Regions from separate parts of the Streptomyces sp. 6N223 genome, predicted to be linked through region 1. Evidence: predicted binding sites of a transcription regulator. Region 1 holds the regulator's gene; the other holds the start of a gene.
What was found. Region 1 encodes HspR, which represses chaperone genes until heat shock. Its sites were predicted from a motif close to TTGAGNNNNNNNNNCTCAA; they were not measured.

Region 1 (12,045 bases):
GACCGGGCTGCCCCCGGCGCCGCGCGGCGTGCCGCAGATCGAGGTCACCTTCGACATCGACGCCAACGGCATCATGCACGTCTCCGCCAAGGACCTGGGCACCGGCAAGGAGCAGCGGATGACCGTCACCGGCGGCTCCGCCCTGCCGAAGGACGACATCGAGCGCATGATGCGCGACGCCGAGCAGTACGCCGAGGAGGACCGCCAGCGGCGCGAGGCGGCCGAGACCCGCAACCAGGCCGAGCAGCTCGTCTACACCACGGAGAACTTCCTGAAGGAGAACTCCGAGAAGGTGCCGGGCGACGTGAAGACCGAGGTCGAGGCGGCGATCGCGGACCTGAAGGAGAAGCTGAAGGGCGAGGACACCGCCGCCATCCGCGAGGCGTCCGAGAAGGTCGCGGCCACCAGCCAGAAGCTGGGCCAGGCCATGTACGCCGACGCGCAGGCGCAGCAGTCCGGCGGCCCGTCGGCGGCGGGCGGCGGCGAGGGCGAGGGCGGCGCGTCGTCGGCCTCCGCGGCTGACGAGGACGTTGTCGACGCCGAGATCGTGGACGAGGAGAAGCCGAAGGGTGGTGCCGCGTGACTCAGGACCCGCAGGGCTTCGACAAGGAGCCCGAGGTCCCCGACGCCGAGGCCGCCGGCCCCGAAGCGCCGGCTGAGTCCTCTGGGGGGTCTGCCGGGAAGTCCCCGGGCTCTGAGAGTTCATCGGAGAACGCCAACGCCAACGCCGCGGGCGGCGGCGAAGGGAACGGCGGTCACGGGGAGGCGCCGGCCGGGGACGACACCCCGGCCGGGGCCGCCCACCCCGAGCCGCAGGTCCCGCAGCCCCCGCACGCCACCGAGGTCCAGCAGGTGGCGTTGACCGCCCAGCTGGACCAGGCCCGTTCCGCGCTGAACGAGCGCACCCAGGACCTGCAGCGGCTCCAGGCGGAGTTCCAGAACTACCGCCGCCGGGTCGAGCGGGACCGGATCGCGGTCCGCGAGATGGCCGTGGCCAACCTGCTGACCGAGCTGCTCCCGGTGCTCGACGACATCGGGCGTGCCCGGGACCACGGCGAGCTGGTCGGCGGCTTCAAGCAGGTTGCCGAGTCGCTGGAGACGGTGGCCGCCAAGATGGGGCTGATGCAGTTCGGCAAGGAGGGCGAGCCCTTCGACCCGACCATCCACGAGGCCCTGATGCACAGCTACTCGCCGGATGTCACCGAGACGACGTGCGTGCAGATCCTCCAGCCCGGGTACCGAATCGGCGACCGGACGATCCGTCCGGCCCGGGTCGGGGTAGCCGAGCCGCAGCCGGGCGTGCAGCGTTCGGAGAGCACCGAGGGCGACACGTCCGGCAAGGGCGGCAAGGGCGGCAAGGGCGGCAAGCCCGGCAAGTCAGGTAAGGGCGGCGCGGGCGAGTCGGGCGAGGCGGACGAGGAGAAGCGGCAGGAGGCGGCGGAGGCCGAGACCGAGCAGCCGGATACGAAGGAGAGCGGTGGCCCGGACAAGGGCTGAGGCCGAGGCCGAGGCCGGCAGGGCGAGACACGCGAGAGAGGAGGGACGCCGGGGATGAGCACCAAGGACTTCATCGAGAAGGACTACTACAAGGTCCTCGGCGTTCCGAAAGACGCCACCGAGGCGGAGATCAAGAAGGCGTACCGCAAGCTCGCGCGCGAGTTCCACCCGGACGCCAACAAGGGCGACGCGCGGGCAGAGGAGCGTTTCAAGGACGTCTCCGAGGCGTACGACGTGCTCGGCGACGCCAAGCGGCGCAAGGAGTACGACGAGGCGCGGGCGCTCTTCGGGGGCGGCGGCTTCCGGCCGGGCCCCGGCGCCGGCGGCCAGTTCAACTTCGACCTGGGGGACCTCTTCGGCGGCCCCCAGGGCCCCCAGGGCGGTGGCGGCGGCTTCGGCGGCGGGGGCGTGGGTGGCGGCGGCATCGGGGACGTCTTCGGCGGCCTGTTCAACCGCGGCGGCGCCGGGACCCGCACGGCGCCGCGCCGCGGCCAGGACATCGAGTCCGAGGTGACGCTCAGCTTCACCGAGGCGGTCTCCGGGGCCACGGTGCCGCTGCGGATGTCCTCCTCGGCCGCGTGCAAGGCGTGCTCCGGCACCGGCGACAAGAACGGCACGCCACGGGTCTGCCCGACCTGCGTCGGCACCGGGCAGGTCAGCCGGGGCGGCGGGGGCGGCTTCTCCCTCACCGACCCGTGCGTGGACTGCCGGGGGCGCGGCCTGATCGCCCAGGACCCGTGCCCGGTGTGCCGGGGCAGCGGGCGGGCCACCTCCTCGCGCACCATGCAGGTGCGCATCCCCGCGGGCGTCGCGGACGGGCAGCGGATCAGGCTGCGCGGCAAGGGCGCCCCGGGGGAGCGCGGCGGACCCAGCGGAGACCTGTACGTGGTGGTGCACGTCGACGCGCACCCGGTCTTCGGCCGGCGAGGGGACAATCTCACGATCACCGTGCCGGTGACCTTCCCCGAGGCGGCGTTGGGTGGTGAGATCAGGGTGCCGACCCTGGGTGGCGCCCCGGTCACGCTGAAGCTGCCGCCGGGAACGCCGAGCGGGCGCGTGATGCGCGCGCGCGGCAAGGGGGCGGTGCGCAAGGACGGCACCAGGGGCGACCTGCTCGTCACGATCGAGGTGGTCGTCCCCCGCGAGCTGGGCGACAAGGCCAGAACGGCCCTGGAGAGCTACCGCGCGGCTGCCGGAGACGAGGACCCTCGGACGGCGCTGTTCGAGGCCGCGAAGGGAGAGTAGTGAGATGGACGGCCGGAACGGACCCACGAACCCTTACGAGCTGACCGACGAGACTCCGGTATACGTCATCTCCGTCGCGGCGCAGCTGTCCGGGCTGCACCCGCAGACGCTGCGCCAGTACGACCGCCTCGGCCTCGTGTGCCCGGACCGCACCCCGGGCCGCGGCCGGCGCTACTCCGCCCGTGACATCCAGCTGCTGCGCGAGGTGCAGCGGCTCTCCCAGGACCACGGCATCAACCTGGCCGGGATCAAGCGGATCATCGAGCTGGAGACCCAGGTCGCGGCGCTGCAGGCCAAGGTGGCCGAGCTTCAGCAGGCTCTGGAGGGCGCGGCGGTGGCGATGCGCCAGCGCGAGGCGCAGGTGCACGCCTCGTACCGCCGCGACCTCGTGCCGTACGAGGACGTGCGGGCCTCCTCGGCCATCGTCGTGTGGCGGCCCGACCGCAACCGGTAGGCGGCTGCGGGGCGGCCCGCCATCCGCGCCGCCACGCCCACCATCCGCGCCGCTACGCCCGCGACGTCCGCCGTCAGTGGGCCGTGCCGGTGTGCCACAGCGAGCGGCCGTCGGCGGCGCGGATCGACACATCGCCGTCGACCCCGACCACCAGGGTGGCGCCCGGGTTGCCGTCGGTCGGGGTGGACCAGACGATCTCGCCGACCGCATCGGGCAGGACCAGCTCGCCCGTCTCGCGGAACTCGGCGTGCACCGCGCCACGCCCGGCCACCCCCGCCCGCCACATCTCCCGCTCGCCCTCGTCGCGCACCACCAGGTCGCCGTCGCTCTCGTAGCGCAGCCGGGCCCGGCCGGAGCTGACGACCTCGTCGCGCAGGATGGTCGTCGGCGCGGTCAGCGCCCGGTCCTCCAGCGGGCCGCCGCCGACCGGGATGAGGCCGTCGGCGAGCTGCCCCAGCGCCGTCAGCGAGGGCGTGAAGGCGTAGAGCGCGCCCTGGGTGCGCACGAACTGCTTCAGGCCCAGCGGCACGCAGGCGGTGGGCCCCTGCCGCTGGGCGGGGAAGGACACCGTGGAGTCCTTGCCGATCACCCCGTCCCGGCCCACGCGCGGCTCGCGCTGCGGGAAGTTGTCGTTGTTGACCCAGGAGCGCTGCACGAACTCGAACTGCGCGACCAGGTCCGACTGGTAGCTGACGAAGAGCAGGCCGCGCGTAATGTGCTCCCCGCCCGCCGTGTCGGGGTGGGGCTGGTCGAGGGGCGGGCCGAAGGGGACGCCCCGGCGCATGATGCGGCGTCCGTCGATCGCGCCCTCCTCCGGGATGACGTCGCCGTTCACGAGTGTCAGGCCGTCACGGGGGTTGGTCTTCCGCAGGTGGCAGAAGAGTGGCGTGATCCGGCCGTTCAGGTCGTCGGCGTACCCGAAGTCGTTGTTCTCCTCGGGGCCGGGCGGAACCTGCGGCTCCGCGTCCGGATACTCCGCCACGGGCGCTCCCGAGCGCCAGCGGCCCACCATGCGGGAGGCCACCCAGTCCTCGGTGGCGTCCTCCGGGGCCGCGCCCTGGCCCTTGAGCACCTTCAGCTGCTCGGCCGCCTGGCCCCACCAGCCGGTGACGTCCTGGGCCAGGCGGCGGATCACCTGGAAGGAGCCGTCGTTCATCCAGCGGGGCAGCCAGGCGGGCAGCCGGTGGTCCGTGGCGTAGCCCACCACGAACTCGCCCGGCGGGATCAGCCGCGTGCCCGGCTTGCCCAGCACCTCGCCCGGCCGCTCGGGGTCGGGCTCGTCGAAGTCCTCCACGCCCGGCTGGCTGATGGCGTCCTTGAAGCCGAAGTGCTCCGTGCCGCTGCGATCGCCCGGCAGGGTGGCGCCCGCCTGCTCGAAGACGATGGTCATCCCGTGGCAGGAGATCTCCCGCCGCTCCCGCTCCAGCGCCGTGCGCAGGTCCTCGGCGCGGTCGGAGGCGACGGTGAGCACCGCGTGCACCGGGTCCGTGTGGTCCGCGCCGAACAGCCAGTGCTCCGGGGCGTCGTCCTCGGTGTCGCCCAGCATCTCGCCGCGCTCCGCCGGGCCCTGGACGAACGCCTCCTGGGTGGTGCCGCGCGGCACGTCCGCGATGGGGCTGCCGCCGACCAGGGCGACGAGACCGGCGTGGGTGAAGCCGACGCTGCGCCAGACGGCGGCCATCGTGTCCGTGCCCGGGTCGCTCCCGCCCAGGCGCAGGCGCTCCTCGCGGAAGGTGGCGTTGAACGCGGCCACGTCGCGGGTGGTCGCGATCCGCTCCCTGAGCTGCCGCAGCCACAGCCGGGCGTGCCAGGGGTCGCCGAAGCGGATGAGGAGCAGCCGGACATGGTCCTTCTTGAAGCCCGCGAGGATGTCGCCCTGGATCTCGGTGCTCTCGCGCAGCGGAAGGGAGGCGGCGGTGGTCTCGGGCGCGGTGCTCATGAGCCCTCCAGATGCGTCAGGTGTCAGTGTGATTACGCTGAGTGATAACGTATCCGGCCGGTCGGCGAGATCGGGAGTCTTTGCCCGTTAATCCACCCGTTCGAGGGATCGCCGTTGCGTAACGCCGCCGCCCGGCGCCGCGCTGTCCGCGGCGCCGGGCGGGGGAAGCGGGCCCGAGGCGTGTCCGGCCCGTGAGGAGGGTGATCGCGGAGGTGATCGTCCGGTTGGTCGCTAGGAGGTGATCGTCTCCGCCGGGTCGGCCGACTCCGCCGGGCCGCTCGGCTTGCCCGCGTCGTCGCCGGGGCCGGCCGTGTCGTCCATGGCGATGCCGCGCCGCTTGGAGGCGTAGACCGCGCCGAAGATGATCAGCATCGCGGCGACGGCGATCACCGCGCGGAGCGGCGCGCTGGCGTCGTCCCCGTAGGTGAGGCTGATCACCGCGGGCGCGATCAGCAGCGCCACCAGGTTCATCACCTTCAGCAGCGGGTTGATGGCCGGGCCCGCCGTGTCCTTGAACGGGTCGCCCACCGTGTCGCCGATGACCGTGGCCGCGTGAGCCTCGCTGCCCTTGCCGCCGTGGTGGCCGTCCTCGACGAGCTTCTTGGCGTTGTCCCAGGCCCCGCCGGAGTTGGCGAGGAAGACCGCCATCAGCACGCCCGTGCCGATCGCGCCCGCCAGGAAGGAGCCCAGCGCCCCGATGCCGAGGCTGAAGCCGACCACGATGGGCGCCATCACGGCCAGCAGGCCCGGCGTCGCCAGCTCGCGCTGGGCGTCCCGGGTGCAGATGTCCACCACCCGGCCGTACTCCGGCTTCTCGGAGAAGTCCATGATCCCGGGGTGCTCGCGGAACTGCCGGCGCACCTCGTAGACCACCGCGCCCGCCGAGCGGGAGACGGCGTTGACCGCCAGGCCCGAGAAGAGGAAGACGACCGCCGCGCCGATCATCATGCCGACGAGGTTGTTGGGCTGCGAGATGTCCAGGCTGAGGCTGGTCGCGCCCAGCACCTCCTCGACGGTCATCCCGGCGTCGCCGACCGCCTCGTCGATGGCGTCCTGGTAGGAGCCGAAGAGCGCGGCGGCGGCCAGCACCGCCGTGGCGATCGCGATGCCCTTGGTGACCGCCTTGGTGGTGTTGCCGACCGCGTCCAGGTCGGTCAGGACCTGCGCGCCGTCGCCCTCGACGTCGCCGGACATCTCGGCGATGCCCTGGGCGTTGTCGGCGACGGGCCCGAAGGTGTCCATGGCGACGATCACGCCGACCGTGGTGAGCAGGCCGGTCCCGGCCAGCGCCACGGCGAAGAGCGCCAGCATGATCGTCCCGCCGGCGAGCATGTACGCCGAGTAGACGGCGAGGCCGACCAGCAGCGCCGTGTAGACGGCGGACTCCATGCCGAGGGAGAAGCCGGCGAGGATCACCGTGGCCGGGCCGGTCCTGGAGGTCTTGCCGATGTCCTGAACCGGGCGGCGGCTCGTCTCGGTGAAGTAGCCGGTGAGCTGCTGGATTATGGCGGCCAGCACGATGCCGATGGCCACGGCGGCCAGCGCGAACAGCCGCGGGTCGGCGTCGTGGGAGGCGATGTCGGGGTCGGAGATGCCCTCGAGCTCGGAGAAGCTGCCGGGCAGGTAGACGAACGCCGCGAGCGCCACCAGCACCAGCGAGATCGCCGCGGAGATGAAGAAGCCGCGGTTGATGGCGGTCATGCTGGTGCGGTCGGTGCGGCGGGGCGAGACCAGGAAGATCCCGGCCATCGCGGTGAGCACGCCGATCGCGGGGACCAGCAGGGGGAACGCCAGGCCGGAGTCGCCGAAGGCGACGGTGCCGAGGATGAGCGCGGCGACGAGCGTCACGGCGTAGGACTCGAAGAGGTCGGCGGCCATGCCCGCGCAGTCGCCGACGTTGTCGCCCACGTTGTCGGCGATGGTCGCGGCGTTGCGGGGGTCGTCCTCGGGGATGCCCTGCTCGACCTTGCCGACCAGGTCGGCGCCGACGTCGGCGGCCTTGGTGAAGATGCCGCCGCCGACACGCATGAACATGGCGATCAGGGCGGCGCCCAGGCCGAAGCCCTCCAGCACGCGAGGGGCGTCGGCGGCGTAGACCAACACGACGCACGACGCGCCGAGCAGGCCGAGGCCCACGGTGCACATGCCGACGACGCCGCCGGTGCGGAACGCCAGCCGCATCGCCTGGTGCCGCACCGGGATGATCTGATCGGTGCCCTCGGAATCGTTCGCCTGCCGCGCCGCGGCGGCCACTCTGACATTGCTGCGCACCGCCAGCCACATGCCGGCATAGCCGGTGGCGGCGGAGAAGGCCGCGCCGATCAGGAAGAACGCCGAACGGCCAATGCGCTGATTCCAGTCGTCCGCCGGCAGCAGCAGCAACAGGAAGACGACGATGCCGGCGAAGAACGCCAGGGTGCGCATCTGGCGCGCGAGATAGGCATTGGCGCCCTCCTGCACGGCAGCGGCGATCCGCTTCATGTTGTCGGTGCCCTCGTCGGCCGCGAGAACCTGTCTGACCAGCACGACGGCTACAGCCAGAGCCCCGGCGGCGATCACCGCGATGACGAGGATGAGCCCACGATTACCGCCAGTGAGTTCCACATCCTCGGCGGACTGCGCCAGCTCGGCTGTCTTCACAAAATACGGTTGATCGTAAAGTTGGCCCGCCATTCGTCCTCCTCGACGCTCGGGCGCTGAACAGACGTGCCCGGAGTGTAGAGACGTGACGTGGATCAAAACAGAGGGCCGGATGGGAAATTACGGCAGCCGGCGGATAGACGATCTTCTCGGCGATCTTTCCATTCGAAGATCGCTTAAAGAAATTCCCCTGATCAGGGGATGGAGGCGGTGGCCGTGGGCCAGCTCATACGGATCTTCCCGCCGTGAGAATCGGAGACCACCTCGACGTCGTCGACCAGCCCGCTGATCACGGCCAGGCCGAGCTGATCGGTGTCCTCGGTGGACTCCGGCGAGGGCTGCTCGGGGGCGGCGGGGCTCTGGTCACGGGGGGCGGGCACGACGCCCGGCGCGTCGTCGCCGACCTCGATGGAGAAGGACTTCTCACCCTCGGTGAGCATCACCCGGACAGGGGAGGTCAGCCCGTGGGCCGAATGCAGGCCCACCGCGCGGCTGCAGGCCTCCCCCACGGCCAGCCTCAGCTCGTCGAGGACCGACTCGTCGACCCCGGCGCGCCGCGCCACCGCCGCGGCCACCAGCCGGGCCGTGCGTACGTGCTCCGGAGACGCGCTGAAGCGGAGTTCGACGGTGGCCATGCCCTACCCCTTGATCGTGCTGTGACCGTGCGATCGTGCGGCGGCACCTCCCCGGGGGCGGGGGCCGGCGCTGCCCGAGGGCGACGCCGGCACCGCCGTCCCCGGGGGGCAGCCGCGGTGATGTACATGTGATGTACGGGTTGATATTCGGGTGACGTTCTTGACGCGAAGACCGGACTTCCGGTCCGGACCCGGCGGGCTCAGTCGGTGGCCGACACGGCCTCGTCGACGGACTCGTGAATCGGGAACACCTTGGTCAGGCCCGTGATCCGGAAGATCTTCAGAATCCGCTCCTGGTTGCACACCAGGCGCAGCGAGCCCTCCTGGGCGCGCACCCTCTTGAGGCCTCCGACCAGCACGCCGAGCCCCGTCGAGTCCAGGAAGTCCACGCGCTCCATATCCACCACGAGGTGATGGTTGCCGTCGTTGACCAGCTCGACGAGCTGCTCGCGCAGCTTGGGCGCGGTGTATACGTCAATCTCGCCACCCACCTCGACGACCGTGCGGTCGCCGACCCTACGGGTAGACAGGGACAGGTCCACGGATCCTCCAGCACCTTGCTAACGGGCGGCCGCCGCCTGGGTATCCCCGCCCACGGCAGGGGACGGATCGGCAACCGCCAAGGCATTCAACCACTTACCGCCTGCCCAGGACGACGTCTTACAGCCATTGTCCGTCGGACCGGTGACAGACGGGAGTGTCCGAGGCAGGTGACAGACTCGTGCGGTGATGTCCTCCGAGGCGACTCCCGGGCCGTCGTCGGCGCGCCGCCGCGCGCCGGCCGCGGTCCTCGCGCGGCTGACCGGCCGGCCGGAGCGGGCCGACCGCATCACCCATGCCGAGCGTCTGCCCGCCCGGCCCGGCCGTCACGCCTCCTGGCCCCAGGAGATCCGCCCCGAGGTCGTCGAGGCCGTGCGGGCCTTCGGCATCGGCGAGCCGTGGGCGCACCAGGCCCGCGCGGCCGGGCACGCCCTGCGCGGCGAGTCGGTGGTGCTCTCCACCGGCACGGCCTCCGGCAAGTCGCTCGCCTACCAGGCGCCCGTGCTCAGCGCCCTGCTGGAGGGCCACGACGCCCCCGGCAGGAGGGGCGCGACCGCGCTGTACCTCTCGCCGACGAAGGCCCTGGCCGCCGACCAGCTGCGGGCGCTGCGCCGCCTGGCCGCCCCCCTCGGCGCCGCCGTGCGCCCGGCCACCTACGACGGGGACACCGGTCCGGAGGAGCGGGCCTGGGCGCGGCAGCACGCGAACCTGCTGCTGACCAACCCCGACATGCTCCACCGGGCGCTGCTGCCCGGCCACCGGCGGTGGTCGGCGTTCTGGCGCGCGCTGGCCTTCGTCGTCATCGACGAGTGCCACGTCTACCGGGGCGTCTTCGGCTCGCATGTGGCCCAGGTGCTGCGGCGGCTTCGGCGTGTCGCGGCCCACTACGGCGCCCGGCCCGTCTTCCTGCTCGCCTCCGCCACGACCGCCGAGCCCGGCGTCTCCGCGTCGCGGCTGACGGGCCTGCCCGTCGCCGAGGTCACCGAGGACGCCTCGCCGCGCGGCGAGCTGGTCTTCGCCCTGTGGGAGCCGCCGCTGACCGAGGCCCGCGGCGAACGCGGCGCCCCCGTCCGCCGCACCGCGACCGCCGAGACCGCCGAGCTGCTCACGGAACTGGCCGCCTCGCGCGTCCGCACCGTCGCCTTCGTCCGCTCCCGGGCCGCCGCCGAGCTGGTCGCCGTGATCGCCCAGGAGCGGCTGGCCGCCACCGACCGCGCCCTCGCCGGCCGCGTGGCCGCCTACCGGGGCGGGTACCTGCCGGAGGAGCGCCGCGAGCTGGAGCGGGCCCTGCACTCCGGCGAGCTGCTGGGGCTGGCCGCCACCACGGCGTTGGAGCTCGGCGTCGACGTCGCCGGGCTCGACGCCGTGCTGCTGGCCGGCTACCCCGGCACCCGGGCCTCCCTGTGGCAGCAGGCCGGGCGCGCCGGCCGGCAGCGGCAGGGCGCGCTGGCCGTCCTGATCGCCCGCGACGACCCGCTCGACACCTATCTCGTCCACCACCCCGAGGCCCTGTTCCGGCGGCCGGTGGAGACCACCGTCCTGGACCCCGCCAACCCCTACGTGCTCGCCCCCCACCTGTGCGCCGCCGCCGCCGAAATTCCGCTGACCGGGGGCGACTTCGCCGCCGACCTGTTCGGCGACACCGCGGCCGGGCTGCCGGAGAAGCTCGTCGCCCGCGGGCTGCTGCGGCGCCGCGGCACCGCCTGGTACTGGACGCGACGGGAGCGGCCGGCCGATCTCGTCGACATCCGGGGCCAGGGCGGCGAGCCGGTGCGCGTCGTGGAGGCCGGCACCGGGCGGCTGCTGGGCACCGTCGACGCCGCCGCCGCGCACACCACCGTCCACGACGGGGCCGTCCACCTCCACCAGGGCCGCACCTACGTCGTGCGGGAGCTGGACCTGGCCGACTCCGTGGCGCTGGTGGAGGAGTCCAGCCCGCCGTGGACCACCTCGGCGCGGGACGTCACCGAGCTGTCGGTCCTGGAGACCGACACCGAGGTCCCCTGGGGCGAGGCCCGGCTGTGCTTCGGCTCGGTCGAGGTCACCCACCAGGTCGTCTCCTACCTGCGCCGCAGGCTCATCACCGGGGAGGTGCTGGGCGAGACCCGGCTCGACCTGCCGCCCCGCACGCTGCGCACCCGCGCCGTGTGGTGGACCATGACCGAGGACCAGCTCGACGCCGCCGACCTCGACCCGGACGTCGTGCCCGGCGCGCTGCACGCCGCCGAGCACGCGGCCATCGGCATGCTGCCGCTCTTCGCCACCTGCGACCGCTGGGACATCGGCGGCGTCTCCACCGCCCTGCACGCCGACACGCTGCTGCCCACGGTCTTCGTCCACGACGGCCACCCCGGAGGGGCGGGCTTCGCCGAACGCGCCTTCCACACCGCCCGCCCCTGGCTGACCGCCACCCGCGACGCGATCGCCGCCTGCGAGTGCGAGACCGGCTGCCCGTCCTGCATCCAGTCCCCGAAGTGCGGCAACGGCAACGACCCCCTCCACAAGGGCGGCGCCATCCGGCTGCTGACCCAGCTGCTGCGCTAGACGCGGGACGCCGCCCGGCCGGCCCGGCGCCTCGGCGGACGCCCCGTCCCCGGCCCCGTCCCCGGCCGCGGACGGGGGCCCGGCGCGGGCGCGGGCGCGCGCCGCGTAGGGGCCGGTGCGGGCCTCGGCGGTCAGGTCGGCGATCTCGCCGCCGACGTGGCAGCGCACCAGCCGCGCGCCCTGGGCCTCGGCCACCCGCCCGGCCGCCTCGCAGGCCCGCTGGGGTCCGGACAGGGCCAGGTCGGCGGCGGCCAGCGCCGCCAGGTCCGCCGCCTGGGCCGCGTGCTGCCTGGCCGCCATCACCTCACCCAGCGCCAGCAGGGCGGCGAAGGCCAGGCACAGCACCGTGGCACAGGCCACCGCCCAGACCGTCGCCGAGCCCCGGTCACTCCGGCTCCGCGCGGGCCACCGCCTCCCGCGTGACGTCCACGGCCAGCGGCCCGGGCCCGAGGGTGTGGGCCTGGACCCGCACCCGGTACAGATCGCCGTCCCGCTCCACCCGCACGGTCGCCCCGTCCGGTGCCGCCGCCCGGGCCACCTCCACCGCGACG
Region 2 (12,045 bases), on a different contig from region 1:
CCCCAGGCGCCGGGCCTCCTCCGCCGCGCCCGTGACGAGGGCGGTCTTCCCGATCCCCGCCTCGCCGGTGACCAGCACCAGGCCGCCGTGGCTCGCCACGGCCCGCTCGATCTGGCCCCGCAGCACCCCGGCCGCGTGCTCTCGCCCGATCAGCTCCTCGAACACCTGCGTATCCCCCGTGACGCTGCCCCGTTCCCTGCCTTCGTACTTCCCTGCGACGACCTGCGTGACTTCCCTGCGACGCTGGGTGGCGCTTCCGTCGCCCGGTCCTTCGTACGAGGATGTCACGATGCAGTACACCGATCCTGTCACCAGCCCCGGCAGCGGTCCCGGTGCCGACACCCCACGCCGGATCGCGGACTCCTACGTCGAGACGCTCTCCGACCTCGATCCCATCACCGCCACCTACCTCGGCAACCGCCCCGGCTCGGACGCGGTTCCCGACCTGTCCCCCGACGGCTACGAGGCGATCGCCGACGCGCAGCGAGCAACCCTCGCCCGGCTCGACGCCGCCGAGGCGGCGGCCGGCGGCCAGGGCGCGCTCCCCGTGCCGGAACGCCGCGCCGCGCGCCTCCTGCGGGAGCGGCTCGGCGCCGCCCTCGCGCAGCACGACGCCGGCGAGCACATGCGCGAGGTCAGCAACCTCTTCTCCCCCGTGCACCGCCTGCGGTCCGTCTTCCTGATGATGCCGGCCGCGACCGACGACGACTGGGGCGTCATCGGCCGCCGCCTGCGCAGGGTGCCTCAGGCCGTCCAGGGCTACGTGACCTCTCTCGACGCGGGCCTGGCGCGCGGCCTGGCCGCCGCGCCCCGCCAGGTCGAGACCGTCGGCGGACAGCTCGACGCCTGGCTGGCGGCCGACTGGTATCGCGCCTTCGTCGCCGCCGGTCCCGAGGCGCAGCGGGCCGAGCTCGACGCCGCCGCCGCCGGCGCCACCGCCTCCCTGGAGGAGCTGCGCACCTACCTCCGCACCCGTTACCTGCCCTCCCCCACCGTCTCCGCGACCCCCGACGGCGTGGGCCGCGAGCGGTACCTGCGGGGCGCCCGCCAGTGGACCGGCGCCGACCTCGACCTGGCGGACGCGTACGCCTACGGGTGGGAGGAGTACCACCGGCTGCTGGACGAGATGCGGCAGGTGGCCGACGCGATCCTGCCCGGCGAGTCGCCGCTGGCGGCAATGCGCCATCTGGAGACCGAGGGCGAGGCCCTGGAGGGCGAGGACGCGATCCGCGGCTGGCTCCAGGACCTGACGGACGAGGCCATCGACACCCTCAGCGGCCGGCACTTCGACATCGCCCCGCCCATCCGCCGCGTCGAGACGCTGATCGCCCCGCCCGGCAGCGCCGCCGCGCCGTACTACACCTCACCCTCGCTGGACTTCTCCCGCCCCGGCCGCACCTGGCTGCCGACGATGGGCGCCACGCGCTTCCCCGTCTGGCACCTGGTCTCCACCTGGTACCACGAGGGCGCGCCCGGGCACCATCTCCAGCTCGCCCACTGGGTGCACATCAAGGACCAGCTGTCGCAGTACCAGGCGTCCCTCGGCTCGGTCAGCGCCTCGGTGGAGGGCTGGGCCCTGTACGCCGAACGCCTCATGGACGAGCTCGGGTACCTCACCGACCCGGCCCGGCGCCTGGGCTGCCTCTCGGCGCAGATGCTGCGGGCGGTGCGGGTCATCATCGACATCGGCATGCACGTCGGCCTGCGCATCCCGGAGGGCGAGAGCTTCCACCCGGGCGAGGTGTGGACGCCGGAGCTCGCGCTCGACTTCTTCATGGCCCACACCGGGCACGACGCCGAGTACTCCCGCTCGGAGCTGGTGCGCTACCTGGGCATCCCCGGGCAGGCCATCAGCTACAAGCTGGGCGAGCGGGCCTGGCTGGCGGGCCGCGAGGCGGCGCGGGAGTCGGCGCTGCGGCGCGGCGAGGCGTTCGACATGAAGTCCTGGCACATGGCGGCGATCTCGCTCGGCTCCCTGGGCCTGGACGACCTCGCCGCCGAGCTTCCGCACCTCTAGGTCACCTCCAGGGGCTTCGGCGGTGGCGCCCCCGGGTGACTCGGGGGCGCCGCTGGGCGGCGGGGCGGCGCGGCGGCGGAGCGGGGGTTAGCAGCCCTGGCTAGCCCGGGCTGTCCGTCGAGACCGGGTCGGGGCGCGGCTGGATCTCCCGCAGTGCCAGGGCCAGCAGCGGCAGGCCCACGCACGTGATGGCGGTGGCGTAGAGCCAGCCGGCGAGGACGTCGGTGGGCCAGTGGCTGCCGAGGTAGACGCGGCTCGCGCCGACCGCCACGGCCCACGCGGCGGGGAGCGCGACGGCCAGCGCCCGGGTGGCGGTGCGGTGGCAGTACGGCAGCAGGGCGGCGGCCAGGCCGATGGCGACCATCGCGGAGGTGGTGGTGTGGCCGGACGGCATGCCCGGCCCGGTGGAGATCAGCACCATGTCCTCGCGGGGCGGGCGGGGGCGGCCCAGCGCCGAGACCACGCCGTAGCGGATGAGCTGGCCGGTCAGCAGGCCGGCGCTCGCCACGAGCGCGGCCAGCCACCACCGGCGTCCGCCGCGCACGTACAGCACGCCCGCCAGGGCCGCCAGCAGCGCGGGCACGAGGTCGTCGCCGGTGTGGGTGATCGCCTCCCACACGTCGTTGCGGTCGGGGGTGCGCTGCCGCACCGCCCAGTCGTGCAGGGCGGTGTCCACGCCGAAGGGGTCGCCGCCCCGGAACGCCACCACCAGCATGAGCGTGGCCAGCAGCGCCGCGGCGGCGGCCGAGGTGAAGAGAAGGTGACGTGGGGGCAGCGGCATCGACATCGGCGGCAGCCTAGCGGCAGGCCCGTCACGCGGCCCAGCCTCACCCCGAGTTCACCCCGGGATGCCCTGCGCGAAGCCGCCGTCCACCGGGAACTCGGCGCCGGTGGTGAACGTCGCGTCCCCGGCGAGGAAGAGGGCCGCGGCGGCGATCTCCTCGACCGTGCCGTTCCGCTTCAGCGGCGTCGCGGCGTCGCCCAGCTCGATGAACGCCTTCCGCTCCTCCTCGCTCATCCTGGCCACGCCCATGGTGGGGGTCCGGATGAAGCCGGGGGCAAGGCAGTTGACGCGGATCCGGCGGGGGAGCAGCTCGGCGGCCAGCACCTGGGCGACGGCGCGGACCGCCTCCTTGGAGCCGGAGTAGACGGACATTCCCGGGAAGATCGCGTCGTTGGCGACGGTGGTGAAGAGGATCGAGCCGCCGTCCTTCAGCAGCGGCTCCAGGCGGCGCGTGGTGAAGAACGCCCCCTTGGCGTTGATGGCGAAGTGCCGGTCCCAGGCCTCCTCGGTGACCTCGGCGAGGGGCTGGATCTCGGCGATGCCGTGGTTGACGAAGAGGTGGTCGACGCGGCCGAGCCGCTGCTCGGCGAGCCGCCCGAGCGCGTCGATGTCGGCCATGCTTGCGGCGTCGGAACGCACCACGTGCGCCGCCTGGGACGCGGAGGCGGTCGCGGTGCGGGCGTCCTCGATGGCGCGCTCGTTGCGGCCGGTGAGGAGCACCTCGGCGCCCTCGCGCAGCAGCGCCTTGACGATCGCCAGCCCCATGCCGTGGGTGCCGCCGGTGACCACGGCCGTCCGGCCCTCGAACCTGCCCATGGAGTCGCTCCGTTCGTTTCGTCGTGATCGGTCGAGGCAACGCTGCCGGGCGCGGCTTGCGGTCCCCTGGCGTTACGCCGCCGGTCCGCCGCCGGTCCGCTTGCGCGGGACGCCGGGTTACCGTTTGGTCATGCGATTCGGGGTCCTCGGCCCGCTGGCGGTGTGGACGGATGACGGGCAGGCCGTTGAGGTGCCCGAGGTCAAGGTGCGTGCTCTGCTCGCCGATCTGCTGGTGGATCCGGGGCGGGTGGTCTCGGCCGACCGGCTGCTGGAGGACCTGTGGGGCGATGCCGCGCCGCCGAACCGCGCGGGCGCGGTGCAGACGCGGGTCTCGCGGCTGCGTCGGGCGCTCGGGCCCGGCCGGGGCCGGGAGCTGGTGGTGCATCGCCCGCCCGGGTATCTGCTTCGGGTGCCGGCGGAGGCGGTGGACGCGGGCCGGTTCGAGGCGTTGACCGCGCGGGCCCGCCGGGCGGCCGACCCGGTGGAGCGGGCCGCGCTGCTGACCGAGGCGCTGGCGCTGTGGCGGGGGCCGGCGTTCGCCGACTTCGCCGACGAGGCGTTCACGCGGGGGGCCATCGCCCGGTTTGAGGAGCGGCGGCTGCTGGCGCTGGAGGAGTGGGCCGAGGCCCGGCTGGAGCTCGGCGAGTACGGGGCGGTGGTCGCGGAGCTGGGCGAGCTGGTGGCCCGTCACCCGCTGCGGGAGCGGCTGCGGGCCGCGCAGCTGCGGGCGTTGTACCAGGCGGGGCGCACCGGCGAGGCGCTGGCCAGCTACGAGCGGCTGCGCCGCCGGCTCGCGGAGCAGCTCGGCGCGGACCCGGGGCCGGAACTGGCCGCCGTGCACGCCGAGATCCTGCGGCAGGCGCCGGAGCTGCGGCCGCCGCCGCGGCCGGAGCAGGCGGCGCGGCGCGCGGCCGGGAACCTGCCGGCGCCGGTGAGCGAGCTGGTCGGGCGCGGGACGGAGGTGGCGCGGGTGGGCGCCCTGCTGGCGAGCGAGCGGCTGGTGACGCTGACCGGGCCGGGCGGGGTCGGCAAGACGCGGCTGGCGATCGAGGCCGCGCACCGGCAGGAGGAGGCGTTCCCGGACGGCCGCTGGCTGGTCGAGCTGGCCCCGCCGGGCCACGGGCCGGGTGTCTTCTGCTCGGCGGAGGAACTGGCCGCCGAGGGGGCGGCGGTCCTGGGGGTTCCGGGCGACGGCGGCAGCGCCTCGGGCCCGATCGAACGCCTGGCGGCGGCGTTGCGCGACCGGCGGCTGCTGCTGGTCCTGGACAACTGCGAGGCGCTGGCCGAGCCGGTCGCCATCCTGGCCGAGGCGCTGCTGCGGGCCGTGCCCGGGCTGCGGATCCTCGCCACCAGCAAGGAGCCGCTGGGCCTGCGCGGCGAGCGGCTGTGGGCGGTCGAGCCGCTGGCGGAGCCCGACGCGGTGCGGCTCTTCGCGGCACGGGCCGCCGCCGCCTCACCCGGGTTCGCGCTGACCGACGCCACGGCCCCCGCGGTCGCGGCGATCTGCCGCCGCCTGGACGGCATCCCGCTCGCGCTGGAGCTGGCCGCCCGGCGGGTGCGGGTGCTGGGCGTGCGCGAGCTGGCCCGGCGGCTCGCCGAGCGGGACCGCTTCGGGCTGCTCACCGGCGGGCCCCGGGACGCGCCCGCGCGGCAGCGGACGCTGCGGGCGGTGATCGACTGGAGCTGGGAGCTGCTGAGCGAGGCGGATCGGGCCGTGCTGCGCCGCCTGACGGTGCTGGTCGAGGGCGGCGATCTCGCGGCGGCCGAGGCGGTGTGCGGCGAGGGCGTTCCGCCGGGCGACGTGCTGGACCTGCTGGGTCGGCTGGTGGACCGCTCCCTCGTCGTGGCCTCCGGCGATCCGCCGCGCTACCGGCTGCTGGAGTCGGTGGCCGCCTACGCCGGCGAGCGGCTGCGGCAGGCGGGCGAGGACGAGCTGACCGGGGCGCGGCGGCGGCACGCGGCCCACTTCCTGGCCCTGGCCGAGGAGACCGAGCCGGGCCGCCTGGCCGCCGAGTCCGGCAACGCGCGCGCCGCGATCGAACGCGCGGCGGCTGCCGGGGAGGCCGAGACGGCGCTGCGGCTGGCGCTGGCCATGGCCTGGCACTGGCTCTCCGCGGGGCGCGCCACCGAGGCGCGGCGGGCGTTCGAGCTGGCGCTGTCGGCCGGGGCCGAGGGCGACGCCCCGCGGGAGCTGCGGGCCCGCGCCGAGGCGCGGCTCGCGGAGCTGCGCGTGAGCTCCGGCCCGGTCGGCGTCGGCCCGGCGGCCTAGGACCGGCCCTAGACCCGGCGCACCTCCACGTCGGCGGCGCGGACGAAGCCTATGCGGTGCCCGAGCTGTATCTGGTAGTACTCCTCGCCCCGCACCACGCGCCCCAGCTCCGCGTCCGGGTCATAGGTGACGGCCCGGTAGTACTCGCTGGGGGTGCGCAGGCCCAGCACGTACTCCTGGTCGGCGGGGATCTCGTACACCAGCGGGGAGACCGTCTGGGCCGGGATGTCCGACGGGTACGCCCCGGCCTCGGGGTAGGCGCGGCCGTACACCGGGATGGTGGACGCGCCCGCCTTGCCCGTCACGACGCGGCCCGTGGAACCGACGGCGGTCGGCGCGGAGTCCGGGCTGTGGAACCACGCCTTCTGCCCGAGGAACCAGATCGCGATCCAGTCCCCCTCCCGGTCCGCCACGGCGAACTGCGTCCCCGTGGAGGCGCGGGCGCTCACGTCGTTGACCCCTGTCGTGGCCTCCCCGTCGGAGTCCGGGCGGGTGCCGATGTCGCGCACCAGCGGCGCGTCGTGCGAGGGGGCGGTGTGGAGGCGCACGGCCGAGGAGCCGTGGGGCGCGCAGTCGTTGCCCGTGGCGCCGCAGTTGATGAACGGCGGGGTGTTCGTGTCGTACTCCGGGGCGATGGTGACGATCCTGGCCCGCCGCCCCGCCGTCGGCTCGAAGGGGGCGCCCAGCAGCTCGAAGTAGTGCGCCCAGTCCCAGTACGGGCCGGGGTCGGTGTGCATGCCGGGGATGTTGGAGGTGACCGGGCCCTGCACCTGGTCGTGGCCGACGATGTGGTGCCGGTCGAGCGGGATGTCGAAGCGGCGGCACAGGTACCGCACCAGGCGGGAGGAGGTGCGGTACATCGCCTCCGTGTACCAGGCGTCCGGCTCGATGAGGAAGCCCTCGTGCTCCAGGCCGATCGACTTGGCGTTGACATACCAGTTGCCCGCGTGCCAGCCCACGTCCTTGGTGCGGAGGTGCTGCGCGATGTGGCCGTCGGAGGAGCGCAGGCTGTAGTGCCAGGAGACGTACGTCGGGTCCTGGACGAGGTCGAGCGTCGTCTCCCAGGTGGCCTCGGTGTCGTGGATGACGATGTAGTCGATCGACTGGGAGTCGGGGCGGTTGGCCGTGTCGTGGTTGCCGTAGTCCCCGTCGCCGAGGTCCTCGTAGGGCGCCGGGAGCCATTCGCAGGAGACCGAGTCCGGCGCCTCGACCTCGGGGTCGCGGGCGGCGCGCGGCAGGCCGAGGGCGTCGGCGGTCGCGGTGCGCGGGGTCACGGCGAGCGGTTCGAGCGCGACGCGCTCGCCCTCGGCGGTGGTGCGCTCCTCGCCGGCGTTGATCACGGCGTAGACGTCGTCGGCGAACACCTCGGCGGCGCGCCGGGTCCGCGCCCCCGCGTACGCCGCGACCGCGCCGTACCACGCGGCCGGGTCCGCGCTCAGCGGCTGGCCGAGGGCCCGCTGCGCGTCGGCCAGCAGCGCGGCGCCGCCCTGGATGTTGGCCGCGCCGGAGGTCCGCAGCTCCTCGGGGTCCAGGCCGGTGAGCTCGGCGGCCCGGTCGAGGGTCTGGAGCGAGGGGGGAAGCTCGGAGCGCTCCGGGACGGCCCGGGGCGAACGCCGGGGCAGCGGCCGGGAGGTGTCGCCGCGCGGGTCCTCGGCGCCGGAGGCTATGGGGGCACCTCCCAGGCCCTTCAGGGCCTGGGGGAGGGTGGCGGCGTACGCCGCGGCCTCGGCGGCCCGGGTCAGGGCGGTGTGGGCGTCCGTCAGGTGCATCGGCCCATACCCGCCGGAGACGCTGGGCGCGCCGCCGTGCCCGTCCCAGCGGGAGACCAGGTAGGAGACGCCGAGCAGCACGCTCAGCGGGACCGCGAACCGCTCGGCGGCGTCGGCGAACGCCGCCTGAAGCGACGTCGCCTCCGAGTCGGGGGCCGCCGACGCCGACGCCGACGCCGCTGACGCCGATGCCTCACCCGCCGTCAGCAGCAGCGGTGTGCCGGCGGCCGCGGCGGCGGCGCCCGCCGTGGCCGTGCGCAGCACTGTCCTGCGGGTGTGGCTCGCGCGTGTCGTTCCTCGCACCTGGGGCCTCCCGAGATCGCCATGGGGTGGGCATGAGCATGGTGTTGACGGATGACGCCGTCAATGCGCCAGGGATACGCCGACGTTGCCCGTCGGTGGCGGCGCGGACGCGCGCGTGACGCCCTTTCGGCGTCTCGCCTCGGGCCGCCTGCACCCCGGCACTTGTATAGACCGCTGGGAACGGGCCGGGCTTTGCCCGATCTTTGCCGTTCCACCCGATCGGGTGAACGCCGCTGGACTGCGCGCGGCGCCGAGCCGACGGTTAGCGCATGACGCCCATGAGGTTCCCGCCGAGGTTCCCGCGTCCGCCTCGGCCGCTCCCCTGCGCGGCCGTCCTCGCCGCCGCGCTCGCGGTGGCCCTCGGCCCCGCCGCCCCGCCCGCGGCCGCGGCGGAGCTGTGGGAGGACGGCGCGGTGAGCACCGTCGGCAAGATCCTGTGGGACATGGGCAACGGCCAGCTCGGCATGTGCTCAGGCGCGATCGTGGACGCCCCGAACGGCAGCGTGATCGCCACCGCCGCGCACTGCGTCAGCACCCCGGACACCCCCGAGCCCCCCGAGGAGGCGTGGTTCGTGCCCGGCTACGACCACGACCGCGAGACGTACCAGCGCGAGGGCTGGCGGGTGGCGGCGTTCCACACGCCCGACGGGTGGGACATGACGCAGGAGATGACCTCGATCCTGCCGCACGACTACGCCTTCCTGACGGTGGAGACCAGGGGCGGCAGGACCATCCAGCAGGAGCACGGCGCCAACCGCCTCGCCTTCGAGCCGGTCCAGGAGGGCGGCGAGGTCGAGGTCCTCGGCTATCCGGCGGTCGACCCCTACGACGGCGAGTCGCTGCACTACTGCGCGGGGGAGACGCAGGTCCTGGCGGAGGGCGAGGCCGAGGAGCCGAACGTCGGCGGGCTGCTGCTGGAGGACTGCGACATGACGGCCGGGTCGAGCGGCGGCCCGTGGCTGGCGGAGTACGACGAGCGCAGCCAGTCCGGCACCCTCCTCGCGGTGATGTCCGTCGGCAGCGGCGAGGGCCACGTCATCGGCCGGCCGTATCCCGAGTCGGCGAAGGCCCTCTTCGAGGAGGCGGGCGGGGCGTAGGACGCCCGCCACCCCCCATCCGCGCCATCCCGCGCCCGATCGCGTTAGATGACAAGAGCACCGGCGCTTGCTTGCCCTTGAGTGGAATAGACTCAACTTATCGCACGTTGCCTGTGGCAGACTCGAGTCTGCCACCCCTGGGACACGGAGGAGTACCGCTGACGTGAACGCCGAGCTGACCAACAGGAGCCGGGAAGCGATCGGCGCGGCCAACGACCGCGCGCTGCGCGACGGGCATCCGGACATCACCCCGGCGCACCTGCTGCTCGCCCTCCTCGAAGGGCGGGAGAACGAGAACATCCAGGACCTCCTCGCCGCCGTCGACGCCGACCAGGCGGCCATCCGCGCCGCCGCCGAGCGCCAGCTCGCCGGGCTGCCCAGCGTGCAGGGCGCCTCCGTGCCCCGGCCGCAGCCGAACCGCGAGCTGCTGGCCGTGTTCGCCGACGCCTCGCGGCGCGCCGCCGACCTCGGCGACCAGTACGTCTCCACCGAGCACCTGCTGATCGGCCTGGCCGCCAAGGGCGGCGAGGCCGGCGCGGTCCTCACCAAGCAGGGCGCCGGCGACAAGCGGCTGCTCAACGCCTTCCAGCAGGCCCGGGGCGGCCAGCGCGTGACGTCCCCCGACCCCGAGGGCACCTACAAGGCGCTGGAGAAGTTCGGCACCGACTTCACCGCCGCCGCCCGCGAGGGGCGGCTCGACCCCGTCATCGGCCGGGACCACGAGATCCGCCGCGTCGTGCAGGTCCTCTCCCGCCGCACCAAGAACAACCCCGTCCTCATCGGCGAGCCCGGCGTCGGCAAGACCGCCGTCGTCGAGGGCCTGGCCCAGCGCATCGTCAAGGGCGACGTCCCCGAGTCGCTGAAGAACAAGCGCCTCGTCGCCCTCGACCTCGGCGCCATGGTCGCCGGCGCGAAGTACCGGGGCGAGTTCGAGGAGCGGCTGAAGGCCGTGCTCAGCGAGATCAAGCAGAGCGACGGCCGCATCATCACCTTCATCGACGAGCTGCACACCGTCGTCGGCGCCGGCGCGGGCGGCGACTCCGCCATGGACGCGGGCAACATGCTCAAGCCCATGCTGGCCCGCGGCGAGCTGCGCATGGTCGGCGCCACCACCCTCGACGAGTACCGCGAGCGGATCGAGAAGGACGCCGCCCTGGAACGCCGCTTCCAGCAGGTCCTCGTCGCCGAGCCCACCGTCGAGGACTCCATCGCCATCCTTCGCGGCCTGAAGGGCCGGTACGAGGCCCACCACAAGGTGCAGATCGCCGACGGCGCCCTCGTCGCCGCCGCCGCCCTCTCCGACCGGTACATCACCTCACGCTTCCTGCCCGACAAGGCCATCGACCTGGTCGACGAGGCCGCCTCCCGCCTCCGCATGGAGATCGACTCCTCCCCCGTCGAGATCGACGAGCTCCAGCGCGCCGTCGACCGCCTGAAGATGGAGGAGCTGGCCCTCGCCAACGAGTCCGACGTCGGCTCCCAGGAGCGGCTGGCCCGGCTGCGCCGCGAGCTGGCCGACCGCGAGGAGGAGCTGCGCGGCCTCACCGCCCGCTGGGAGAAGGAGAAGCAGGGCCTCAACCGCGTCGGCGAGCTGAAGGAACGCCTCGACGAGACCCGGGGCCTGGCCGAGCGCGCCCAGCGCGACGGCGACTTCGAGACCGCCTCCAAGCTGCTGTACGGCGAGATCCCGGCGCTGGAGCGCGAGCTGGCCGACGCCTCCGCCGCCGAGGAGCAGGCCTCCGGCCACGCCCAGACCATGGTCAAGGAGGAGGTCGGCCCCGACGACATCGCCGACGTCGTCTCCTCCTGGACCGGCATCCCGGCCGGGCGGCTGCTGGAGGGCGAGACCGAGAAGCTGCTGCGCATGGAGGAGGCCATCGGCCGCCGCCTCATCGGCCAGTCCGAGGCGGTCCGCGCCGTCTCCGACGCGGTACGCCGCGCCCGCGCGGGCGTCGCCGACCCCGACCGGCCCACCGGCTCCTTCCTCTTCCTGGGCCCCACCGGCGTCGGCAAGACCGAGCTGGCCAAGGCCCTCGCGGACTTCCTCTTCGACGACGAGCGGGCCATGGTCCGCATCGACATGAGCGAGTACAGCGAGAAGCACTCGGTGGCCCGCCTCGTCGGCGCGCCCCCCGGGTACGTCGGGTACGAGGAGGGCGGCCAGCTCACCGAGGCCGTGCGCCGCCGCCCCTACACCGTGGTGCTGCTGGACGAGGTGGAGAAGGCCCACCACGAGGTCTTCGACATCCTGCTCCAGGTCCTCGACGACGGCCGCCTGACCGACGGCCAGGGCCGGACGGTGGACTTCCGCAACACCATCCTGGTCCTGACCTCCAACCTCGGCAGCCAGCACCTGATCGACCCGTTGGCCAAGCCGGACCAACGCCGCGAGGAGGTGCTCGCGGCGGTGCGGGCGGCGTTCCGCCCCGAGTTCCTGAACCGGCTGGACGACACCGTCATCTTCCAGGCGCTCGGCGGCGAGGAGCTGAGCCGGATCGCGCGGCTCCAGATCGACGCCCTCCAGCGGCGGCTCGCCGACCGCCGGCTCACGCTCGACGTCACGCCGCTGGCGCTGGGCTGGCTGGCCGACGAGGGCAACGATCCGGCGTACGGCGCCCGCCCGCTGCGGCGGCTGGTGCAGACCTCGATCGGCGACCCGCTGGCCCGCAAGATCCTCTCCGGCGAGGTGCGCGAGGGCCAGACCGTCCGCATCGACGCGGCGCTGGACGGCGGGCTCGCGATCGAGGCCGTGCGGGAGGAGAGCGCGTAAGCCCTGGCCGTGACCGGCCGTGACCGGTCACGGCCGGTCAACGCCCCTCAACGCCCTCGCCCAGGCGCGCGCGAATCTCCTCCGCCTCGGGGCGGGCCAGCTCCTCGTAGATCGGCAGGGCACGCCGCCAGGCGTCGTGGGCGGCGGCCTCGTCGCCCACGGATTGGTGGATGTCGCCCAGGCTCGTGAGCGTGTCGGCCACCGTCGGCGGATCGAGCGG

Region 2: a site for HspR is predicted at 9,133-9,151, ahead of clpB (ATP-dependent chaperone ClpB). Genes of this name have one in related genera too.

Annotation. Positions count from the first base shown of each region.
Region 1 is NZ_JBQQCA010000002.1:126,069-138,113, reverse strand. Features, by position in the region: gene dnaK (molecular chaperone DnaK) at 1-583, shown strand, start outside; gene grpE (nucleotide exchange factor GrpE) at 580-1,497, shown strand; gene dnaJ (molecular chaperone DnaJ) at 1,552-2,742, shown strand; gene ACTWQH_RS02330 (heat shock protein transcriptional repressor HspR) at 2,747-3,196, shown strand; gene ACTWQH_RS02325 (Dyp-type peroxidase) at 3,270-5,135, opposite strand; gene ACTWQH_RS02320 (sodium-translocating pyrophosphatase) at 5,367-7,808, opposite strand; gene ACTWQH_RS02315 (ATP-binding protein) at 7,970-8,410, opposite strand; gene ACTWQH_RS02310 (STAS domain-containing protein) at 8,611-8,952, opposite strand; gene ACTWQH_RS02305 (DEAD/DEAH box helicase) at 9,140-11,494, shown strand; partial or broken gene ACTWQH_RS02300 (Rv3654c family TadE-like protein) at 11,630-11,977, opposite strand; gene ACTWQH_RS02295 (TadE family type IV pilus minor pilin) at 11,880-12,045, opposite strand, start outside.
Region 2 is NZ_JBQQCA010000028.1:59,422-71,466, forward strand. Features, by position in the region: gene ACTWQH_RS18590 (ATP-binding protein) at 1-165, opposite strand, end outside; gene ACTWQH_RS18595 (DUF885 domain-containing protein) at 290-2,017, shown strand; gene ACTWQH_RS18600 (phosphatase PAP2 family protein) at 2,118-2,804, opposite strand; gene ACTWQH_RS18605 (SDR family NAD(P)-dependent oxidoreductase) at 2,856-3,617, opposite strand; partial or broken gene ACTWQH_RS18610 (BTAD domain-containing putative transcriptional regulator) at 3,748-5,781, shown strand; gene ACTWQH_RS18615 (N-acetylmuramoyl-L-alanine amidase) at 5,895-7,958, opposite strand; gene ACTWQH_RS18620 (trypsin-like serine peptidase) at 8,228-9,055, shown strand; gene clpB (ATP-dependent chaperone ClpB) at 9,219-11,825, shown strand; gene ACTWQH_RS18630 (AfsR/SARP family transcriptional regulator) at 11,863-12,045, opposite strand, start outside.